2 regions of the Acidovorax sp. JHL-9 genome follow, and region 2 is predicted to be linked to the other one. Evidence: predicted binding sites of a transcription regulator. Region 2 holds the regulator's gene; the other holds the start of a gene.
The links. The regulator FNR, encoded in region 2, switches genes on or off when oxygen is low (the NO sensors DNR and NnrR bind a similar motif). The targets are predictions, from matches to a motif close to TTGATNNNNATCAA.
Positions count from the first base shown of each region.

Region 1 (5,118 bases), on a different contig from region 2:
TGCCAGAGGTGCCTTGACCTGATTGGGGCCAGCATGCGGCGGCATGAGCCCAGCCAGATCATCGTTCTCGCCACGCGCGGCATTCTTTTTGCTGATCGCCATCGAGCTGGCCGTCGGCATCCGGCGCCAGCGCAACACCTACCACCTGGCCGACGCGGTCAGCAGCATCCGCCTTGGGGTTCACGCGGCTGCTGCGCATCGGCATCTACACGGCGCTGTTTGAGCTGCTGGCGCTGATGATAGAGGCGGGCGGCCGACGCCGCGCCAAGGGCTGGCGCACCCGAGTGCGCGGCGGCCCTCCCCGCAGCGCCCGACCATCACCCCGCTGCGGCGACCCGGGCAGGCTGATCAGGCAGTGCCAGGTCAGGCGCAGTGCCGGGCGCCACCGGCAAGCCGGTGAACACCCCGATGGGCGATCCGATGTGCGCCTGCAGCGCCACCGTTTCACCAATCATGATCAGCGCAGGCGGGTGCACGCCATGGGCCACACTGAGCTCGGGCAAGGTTTGCAGCGTGCCCACGATGCTGCGCTGGCCGGGCAATGTGGCGCGTTCGACCATGGCCGCGGGCGTGCTGGCCGGCAGGCCATGGGCGATGAGCTGGGCGCAGATGGTGGGCAAGGTGCCCACGCCCATGTAGATCACCACGGTCTGGTGGGGCCGCGCCAGTGCCACCCAGTCCAGCGCAACGGTGCGCTCGCCCTCTTCGCCCTGCAGGTGGCCCGTGGCAAGCACCAGCATGGCGGAATGGTCGCGGTGCGTGAGGGGGATGCCGGTGGCCGCCGCGGCGCCCTGCGCCGCGCTGATGCCGGGCACGGTGTCGCAGGCAATGCCCAGAGCGGCCAGCGCCTGGGCTTCCTCGCCGCCGCGCCCGAAGATGTAGGGGTCGCCCCCCTTGAGCCGCACGAGGGACCGGCCGCTTTGCGCCAGCCGCACCATCAGATCGATGATGCCTTCCTGCGGCAGGGTGTGGTTGCGGCTTTGCTTGCCCACGTAGATCCGCTCGGCGCCGGGTGCCACATGCTGCAGCACGTCATCGGACACGAGATGGTCATACAGCACCAGGTCCGCGCTGGCCAGCGCGCGGGCCGCCTTGAGCGTGAGCAGTTCGGCATCGCCGGGCCCGGCGCCCACCAGGGTCACTCGCCCCCACGCGGAAGGCGCCAGCCGGTTGGAAGGACCGACCGAAAGGGCGGCGGGAGTGCTGTCGTGGGGGGGCAGCGAAGTGGGGCAGGCGGTATCCATCGGGGTTTCCATGTGGAACGGGGCACGGTTGTAGGGCAATGGCTCGATTGTCAAAACGCCAGGGGCTGCCGTCCTTGATGCACATCAAGGACGATAGCGGCAAATCCAGCGATATTGGGCCATGCACGACAAGAACGCGCCGCAGTCGCCCCGCCTTGCGCAGGCGGGCACCTCACCCAAGGCCGGCAGCTCCCTGCGGGGCCTGCCCCGGCTCGGCATCTGGCTGGCCTTGCTGGCCGGTACCGCCGGACTCCATGCCCAACCCGCCCCACCCACCACGCCACGCCAGCAAGAGCTGGTGCGCATGGTGCGCCAGGACTGCGGCTCGTGCCACGGCCTGCGCCTGACCGGCGGCCTGGGCCCCGCGCTCACCCGCGAAGCCCTGGCCGACAAGCCGTTCGAGTCCATCGTCGCGACCATCTACTACGGCCGCCCCGGCACGCCCATGGCGCCCTGGAAAGCCATGCTCAGCGAAACCGATGCCCGGTGGATTGCCCAGCAACTGTTCGCCGGGTTTCCCGAATCTGTGAAAGACCGTCCATGAAACGCCGCCACTGCCTGAGCCTTCTGGGCGCCACCCCGCTGCTGCTGAGCGGCTGCGCCAGCGTTGCCGGGGCTTCCGGCGCCCCCGCCGACCTGCCCTTGCGCGGCACGGGCGACCTGGGTGTGGTGGTGGCGCGCGCCACCGGCACCCTGGCCATCGTCGACACCAGCCAGCGCGCGCTGCTGGCCCAGGTGAGCGGCCTGGGCGACCTCTCGCACGCCTCGGTGGTGTTCTCGCGCGACGGCCGCTACGCCTATGTTTTCGGGCGCGACGGCGCGCTCACCAAGGTTGACTTGCTGACGCAGCGCATGACGGCGCGGGTGATGCAGGCGGGCAACTCGATTGGCGGCGCCATCAGCGCCGACGGCAGCCTGGTGGTGGCGCAGAACTACACGCCCGGCGGCATCAAGGCCTTCAACGCCGCCACGCTGGAGCTGGTGGCCGACATTCCGGCCGCATACGAGAACGGCCAGCTCTCGCGCGTGGTCGGCCTGGTCGATCTGCCGGGCCGGCGCTTTGCCTACAGCCTGTTCGACGCCAACGCGATCTGGATCACCGACCTGTCCGACCCGGCGCGCCCCGTCACCACCAAGCTGCCCGACATCGGCCGCCAGCCCTACGACGCGCTGGTCACGCCCAATGGCCGCCACTACATCGCGGGCCTGTTCGGCGAGGACGGCCTGGCCATGGTGGATCTGTGGGAAGAGAAACCCCGCGCGCGCCGCATCCTGGCCGGTTACGGCCGGGGCCAGGAGCCGCTGCCGGTCTACAAGATGCCGCACCTGCGCGGCTGGGCCGTGGCCGGGCGCCGCGCCTACCTGCCTGCCATCGGCCGCCACGAGGTGCTGGTGGTGGACACCGACACCTGGCAGGAAGTGGGCCGCATCCCGGTGGCGGGCCAGCCCGTGTTCGTGATGGCCCGGCCCGACGGCCGCCAGGTGTGGGTCAATTTCTCGGTGCCCGACTACCACCGCGTGCAGGTCATCGACACCACCACGCAGTCCATCGTGCGTACCCTGGAGCCCGGCAAGGCCGTGCTGCACATGGAATTCACGCCGCGCGGCGAATCGGTCTGGATCAGCGCGCGCGACGACCACCGCGTGAGCGTGATCGACACCCAGAGCTTTGCCACCCAGGCCACCCTGTCGATCGATTCACCGAGCGGCATCTTCTTCACCTCGCGCGCTGCGCGGCTTGGGTTTTGACATGGACCACCCCCCTGAGCGGCTGCGCGGCGTCCGCTGGCCTGGGCCGCGCCAGTTTCATGGCCGACGGGCAAATCGCAACACAGCGGATGGACGGTATGCTTCTGAATACTGACCTGCGCCTGGCCCTGCTCAACCCCTGGCAGCGCGATTTTCCGCTGGTGCGCGAGCCCTTCGCGCACATTGCCACCAGCCTGGGCATGGCCCCCGACGAAGTCCTGGCGGGCTACGCCCGGCTGCAAGGCGAGGGGGCCTTGAGCCGCATCGGTGGCGTGTTCGCGGGCAACGCCGGTGGCGCCGCGCTGCTGGCCGCCATGGCCGTGCCGCCCGAGCGGCTCGATGCCGTGGCCGCCGTGGTTTCCAGCCACCCGGGCGTGAACCACAACTACCAGCGCGAGCACCACTACAACCTCTGGTTCGTGATGACCGGGCAGGACGACGCCGCCGTGCGCGCGGCCATGCAATCGCTCGAAGAAACCACGGGATTGATCGCGCTGCAGCTGCGCATGCTGCGCGCCTACCGCATCGACCTGGGCTTTGATCTGCGCGAACGCACCGCCCCGACCCCCATGGCGGCCGCGCGCGCGGCCCAGCCGGTGGCCGAGGCCGACCGCCCGCTGGCGGCCCTGCTCGAAGACGGACTGCCGCTCACGCCACGCCCCTACGACACCTGGGCGCAGGCGCTGGGCCGCACGCCCGAATCCGTGCTGCAGACGCTGCAGCAGTGGCTGGACGAAGGCACGCTGCGGCGCATCGGCGCCATCGTGCGCCACCACGAGCTGGGTTTCGACGCCAACGCCATGACCGTGTTCAACCTCCCCGACGCGCAGGTCGATGCCTTTGGCGAAGCACTGGCACGCGAGCCCGGCGTGACGCTGGCCTACCGGCGCGAGCGCGCCGAGGGCTGGCCCTACAACCTGTACTGCATGGTGCATGGCCGCGACCGTGCCGCCGTGCACGAAGTGCTCGCGCGCGCCATCGCCGACGTAGGCCTGGCGCCGTACCCGCACGAGGTGCTGTTCTCGTGCCGGCGCTTCAAGCAGACCGGCCCGCGGCGCTTTCGTGCCCTGCCCGCAGCCACCGCCCCGGAGGTGCTCGATGCTCTCGCCGGATGATGCCCGCCTGCTGGAACGCCTGCACGGCGAACTGCCGCTGACCGAGCGGCCGTTCGCCGACGTGGCCGCCGAGTTCGGCTGGACCGAGGCCTACGTGATCGGTCGGCTTGCTGCACTGCTGGAGAGCGGCATGCTCACGCGCTTCGGCCCGCTGTTCCAGATCGAGCGCGCCGGCGGCCTGTTCGTGCTCGCCGCCATGGCCGTGCCCGAGGAGCGCTTTGATGCCGTCACGGCGCAGGTCAACGCCCACCCCGAGATCGCGCACAACTACCGGCGCGACCATGCGCTGAACATGTGGTTCGTGCTTGGCACCGAAACACCGGCGCGGTGCGCGGCCGCCATTGAGCGCATCGAGGCCGAGACCGGCTTGCCCGTGCTGGCCTTCCCCAAGGAGCGCGAGTTCTTCGTCGAACTCAAGCTTCCCCTCACGAGCGGAGCAGCCCATGGCGCTGGATGATTTCGACCGCGCCCTGATTGCCGCCACCCAGGGCGGCCTGCCGCTGGTGCCGCGCCCCTACGACGCCGTGGGCGAACGCCTGGGCGTGTCGGGCCAGCAGGTGCGCGAGCGCCTGGCGCAGATGCTGGAGAGCGGGCTCGTGCGCCGCATTGGCGCCGTGCCCAACCACTACCGCCTGGGCTTCACCGCCAACGGCATGAGCGTGTGGAACGTGGACGATGCGCAGGTCGATGCCCTGGGCGAGCGCATCGGCCAGCTGCCCGGCGTGAGCCACTGCTACCGCCGCCCGCGCCGGCTGCCGGCCTGGCCCTACAACCTGTTCGCCATGCTGCACGGCCGCACGCGTGCCGAAGTCGAGCAGCAGGCCCTGCAAGTCCGCGAGCTGCTGGGCACGGCCTGCACGGGCCACGACATTCTTTACTCCACCGCCATCCTGAAGAAGACCGGATTGCGTCTCAAGGAAAACTAAACCATGTTCCGCATCAGCCACTACATGCGCGAGCTCGCGCAAGCAGAAAAAACCGGCCAGTACCCCGAGGCCGTGCTCGCGCGC
Region 1 is NZ_AUEX01000012.1:12,135-17,252, forward strand. Features, by position in the region: gene K225_RS0109490 (DSD1 family PLP-dependent enzyme) at 1-22, shown strand, start outside; gene K225_RS21655 (hypothetical protein) at 44-223, shown strand; gene cobA (uroporphyrinogen-III C-methyltransferase) at 318-1,244, opposite strand; gene K225_RS0109505 (cytochrome c) at 1,366-1,788, shown strand; gene K225_RS0109510 (cytochrome D1 domain-containing protein) at 1,785-2,993, shown strand; gene K225_RS0109515 (Lrp/AsnC family transcriptional regulator) at 3,092-4,108, shown strand; gene K225_RS0109520 (Lrp/AsnC family transcriptional regulator) at 4,092-4,565, shown strand; gene K225_RS0109525 (AsnC family transcriptional regulator) at 4,552-5,034, shown strand; gene nirJ (heme d1 biosynthesis radical SAM protein NirJ) at 5,038-5,118, shown strand, end outside.
Region 1: the regulator FNR is predicted to act here: its motif matches at 1,319-1,332, upstream of cobA (uroporphyrinogen-III C-methyltransferase).

Region 2 (5,118 bases):
AGCAGGGCCGAATAAAGCAATCCGCATGGCATGAGTGCCCAAAGCCCGCCCGCCACCAGCAGTCCACCCGGCGCGCGGACAAGGGGTTGCACGCGGCGCCAGGCTGCACGCCCTGCCTGCTCTACCCACGCAGGCTGTCGCGCCTGCACCATCATCATCAAACCCCAGGCCATGACCGCCACGTGCATCAGCGTCCATACCGGACTCAAGGCCATGGTTTGCCGGGTCACCCATGCCAGACTGTCCATGGCCAGCGCTGCCAGGGCGCCCCCCCCGGCATAGCCCGCCAGGCGCCCGAAGTGAAATGCGAACAGCCGGCGAGCGGTTCCATCTTTGGGAAACCACTGAACCGGCTGAGAGACGGGACTGCCCGCTTGCGAGCGCGCCACCCCTTGGCCGATGATCGCACCGCAAGGCGCGGAGCACATGGCCAAGCAATGGGGCCCGCCAGCGAGCCCCATGAGCAAAGCCGTTACGGCAAGGGGTGCAAGCATGAAGACCGGGGCACAGCTCGAATGATGGGTATCAGATGATGCGCGAAAACCGGGCCCGATTGCGGTCAGCCTGCAAATAGCGGTCAAACACCATGGCAATGCCGCGCACAAAGAACCAGCCCATGGGCGTTACCTTGACACCCTCGGCAGTCAACGTAACGAGTCCCTGCTCGGTCATGGACTCCAACTGCTCCAGTTCCGGCGCGAAATACTTCCGAAAATCAATGAGCCAAGCTTGATCCATGGGCTCAAACAACACCTCGCCCTGGCACATCAGCGCCATGATGACGGCCCTGCGCACCAGGTCATCACGATTCAGCGCCAACCCCCGCACCACGGGCAGCCGCCCCTGATCCAGATGGTCGTAGTACTCCTCCAGCGACTTGGCGTTCTGGCTGTAGGTCGCGCCCACCCGGCCGATCGCGGATACGCCCAGGGCGATGAGATCGCAGTCGGGCTGGGTGCTGTAGCCCTGAAAATTGCGGTGCAGGCGCCCCTGCCGCTTGGCAACCGCCAACGCATCCGTAGGCAAGGCAAAGTGGTCCATGCCTACATAGACGTAACCGGCATCAATGAACGCGTCCAGCGAACGCGAAAGCATGGTCACCTTGGCGGATGCAGCGGGCAATTCTGTCGAGATGATGCGCCGCTGCGGCTTGAAACGATCGGGCAAATGGGCGTAGGCATACAAAGCGATTCGGTCGGGGCGCAACTGGGCCACCTGTGCCAGCGTGCGATCAAACGACTCGGGTGTCTGGCGCGGCAGCCCGTAAATCAAATCCACATTGACCGACTCAAAGCCCAGCGCACGAGACGCTTCCACCAATGCAAACACCTGCTCTGCGGGCTGAATGCGGTGCACGGCCTTCTGAACCTCGGCATCAAAATCCTGCACCCCGAAGCTCAATCGATTGAAGCCGAGCTCCGCCAGCACCGCCAGCCGCTCCGAAGTGACCGTGCGAGGATCCACCTCGATGGAATACTCACCACCCGGCGCAAAGGTGAAACTGCGCCGCAGCGTTGCCATGAGCTGGCGCAGCCCGTCGTCCGAAAGGAAGGTCGGCGTGCCGCCCCCGAGGTGCAACTGGCTGACCACCTGTCCGGTGCCGCAGTGGGCCGTGTGCAGATCAATCTCGCGGCTGAGGTAGCGCAAATACACGTCGGCACGGTCATGGTGCTTGGTGATGATCTTGTTGCAGGCACAGTAGTAGCACAACGATTCGCAAAACGGAATGTGGACATACAGCGACAACGGCAGTGCCATGGCCGTAGCACCAAGCCGGCGCTGTGACAGTGCCAACACATAGTCCTCTTGCCCAAAAGCCTCCACAAACCGGTCAGCCGTGGGGTAGGAGGTATAGCGCGGTCCTGGAATGTCAAAACGGCGCAGAAGTTCTGGGGTAACAGCGGTCATGGGAAAATATCCTTGCGTGCATCGGTACTGTGCCGTACCCTTTGGCCCACGTCCTTGACCTTAATCAAGAAGACGAATGGGTACAGGGGGGACAATTTGATTCAAGTCAGCCGCCACGCGTGCACCACGGGACAATGGAGTCCCAGCAGATACAAGCCAATTACCCTGACCTGTCCAGGTCCCAGTGCCCATGAACCCGCAAACCATCAAAGTCGCCTGCTCCAACTGTAACCTGCGAGAACTGTGCATGCCCGTAGGCCTGAACGAGCAGCAGTTGCAACGCATTGACGATATCGTGGCAGTGCGGCGAAAAATCAAGCGGGGAGGTACGCTCTTTCGCAATGGAGAGTCGTTCACTTCTCTCTATGCCATTCGCACTGGTTTTTTCAAGACCTGCGTCGCTACCGAAGATGGGCGCGACCAGGTCACAGGCTTTCAGATGGCGGGTGAAATCATTGGACTCGATGGCATCGTCAACGACCATCACACCTGTGATGCAGTCGCCCTCGAAGATGCCGAAGTGTGTGTCATGCCCTTTGATCGCATCGAAGAACTATCGCGCGAAGTCACGGCGTTGCAACACCACGTTCACAAGATCATGAGCCGGGAAATCGTTCGTGAACACGGTGTGATGCTTTTGCTGGGCAGCATGCGCGCAGAAGAGCGCCTGGCCGCGTTCCTGCTCAACCTGGTGCAACGCCTGCATGCCCGCGGGTTCTCGCAGTCCGAACTGGTATTGCGAATGACACGGGAAGAAATCGGCAGTTACCTTGGACTCAAGCTGGAGACAGTCAGCCGCACGTTCTCGAAGTTTGTGGAAGATGGCACGGTAGAAGTCAAACAGCGCCATGTCCGCATTCTGGACACCGAGGCACTCAAGCGTATTGTCAACAACCAGCAGGCTTGTCACTGATCGCTGTTCAGGTATGGGCCGTCACGGGCATGACGATGCCTTGTGGCAATCGTCCGGTCGGGCATCCGGAGGCACGGGGCAGCGGTTGAGTTCAAAGGGTGACATGGAGAGCAGCGTTGTCAGCGCGCTGGCAGCCATGGTAATGATCCAGAACGCAAAGAACGCAAGGGTATAGACCCCCTGGCGGGACAGCGTCAATGGTTGACCGAGCCAATGAAGATCCTGTGGATCCACCATGGCGAAAACCAGCATTTCCAGGATCCCGGCCACCAGAAAAGCGGGCCATGCAATCCACATCAGGCGTTGTGTCCACATCGTGTGTTTCCTCGGGGTTGCGGGGAGCGTTTGTATGCGACCAGTTGGGACTCTCGTTCAGCGAGGCTGATCTACGGCAGGTGTCGCCGCATGGTTGCGGCCCTTGAGCGCAGGGGCCAAACTTTTCTCTGGCTGTGCCAGCGTCTGGTTGATCTCAATCCCTTTGCGGTAATAGTCCTCCTCGACGACGGGGTCCGGCCGACTCACGGCAAGCCACAGCGTAATGAAGCCGGCGATCACCACAATGACCGGTCCGGCAATCACCAGCCAGACATGCCCAAACTTCCACCATGGCTGGGGTCCGGGAGTAATAACGGGGCTGGTTGGCATGGAAGCTCCTCAGGTATCAGCATACAGGCCACAAGACGCCATGCAGCGCACAGCGTGACCTTCACTCAATTGACTCAGCGTGGCACCAGGAATATGGATTTCTCAGTCACTTTGCCGCCGCTTTCCAGTGCAGATATATCGAAATGAATCGCATGGGAACCAGGGGCCGCAGATCCATACGGTATCTGCAGTCGCACCGCGACCCAACGGGATTCTGCAGCACCAATGTCCACCTCCTGCTCCGAAGCCACTTCCAAGCCATCCAGCCCGCTCGCAGTAATGCGGTAGCGCTGTGCGGCCTCTGTGGCATTCATGATCTGCAGTCGATAGACATTTTCAAGCTTGCCCCCCGCAACAATGCGGGACAAGGCGGCACGGTCACGCACGATGTCCACCTTCAGGGGGGTGCGCGTGCTCAGGCTGGCCAGCATGCCCACACACAAAGCCACCAGAACCGCGGTGTAGATGAGCACGCGAGGGCGCAAGACATGGCGCAAGATTTGCGACTGGCTCCAGCGATGCAGAACACCATTCTGGGTCGAATACCTTATCAAGCCTCTGGGGTAATGCATCTTGTCCATCACGGTATTGCAGGCATCCACGCAAAGACCGCAGCCAATGCATTCATATTGCAAACCCTTGCGGATGTCGATGCCCACGGGACACACTTGTACACACAGGGTGCAGTCGATGCATTCGCCCAGGCCCTTGGCCTTGTAGTCCACCGTCTTGACCCTGGGCCCGCGCGGCTCGCCGCGGGCTTCGTCATAGGTCACGATGAGGGTATCGCGATCGAACATTGCGCTCTGGAAACGCGCATAGGGGCACATGTATTTGCATACCTGCTCCCGAAGGAAGCCAGCATTGCCATAGGTGGCCAAGCTGTAGAAAAACACCCAGAAAATCTGCCAGGTGCCAGCAAAAGCCAACAACTCGGGACCCAGTTCCCGAATCGGCACGAAATACCCGACAAAAGTGAAACCCGTCCAGAGGGAAACAGCAACCCAGACCGTCTGCTTCAAGAATTTCTTGCGAATCTTCTCAAAGGTCCAGGGACCGGCATCCAATCGCAGTCGCGCACTGCGATCGCCTTCGATCTTGTGCTCTATCCACATGAATATCTCGGTATAGACCGTCTGTGGACAGGCAAAGCCACACCACAGACGACCCGCAACCGCAGTGAACAGAAACAGCGAGAGCGCTGAAATAATCAGCAAACCCGTGAGATAGATGAAATCCTGTGGGTACAGGACCAACCCAAAAATATAGAACCGACGGGCACCGAGATCAAACAGCACCATTTGGCGCTGGCCCCACTCCAGCCAGGGCAGCCCATAGAAAACGAGCTGCGTGAGAAACACCATGACCCAACGCCAACGCGCAAAGAACCCACTGATCGATCGTGGGTAAATTTTTTTCTGGGCCTCGTAAAGGGAGACAAGTTCACCCTCCGCCGACGGCTCGGGCGTGGCCGCCGCGATGGGAATGACCTTGCGCGGCGCCTTGTCGGATGATTTCATGGTGCGGACTATGGAAGCGGATAACTAGCACTGCAAAGCAGCCCCAGTCGGAACTGGAGCCACCCCGAGTTCATCGGGCTGCGGCAGGCTTGTTGGACAAGCCCCACACATACGATGCCAGCACCCCGATTT
Region 2 is NZ_AUEX01000008.1:56,141-61,258, forward strand. Features, by position in the region: gene K225_RS0106625 (sulfite exporter TauE/SafE family protein) at 1-494, opposite strand, end outside; gene hemN (oxygen-independent coproporphyrinogen III oxidase) at 526-1,908, opposite strand; gene fnr (fumarate/nitrate reduction transcriptional regulator Fnr) at 2,099-2,821, shown strand; gene K225_RS0106640 (hypothetical protein) at 2,843-3,136, opposite strand; gene K225_RS0106645 (FixH family protein) at 3,194-3,466, opposite strand; gene ccoG (cytochrome c oxidase accessory protein CcoG) at 3,541-4,986, opposite strand; gene ccoP (cytochrome-c oxidase, cbb3-type subunit III) at 5,057-5,118, opposite strand, start outside.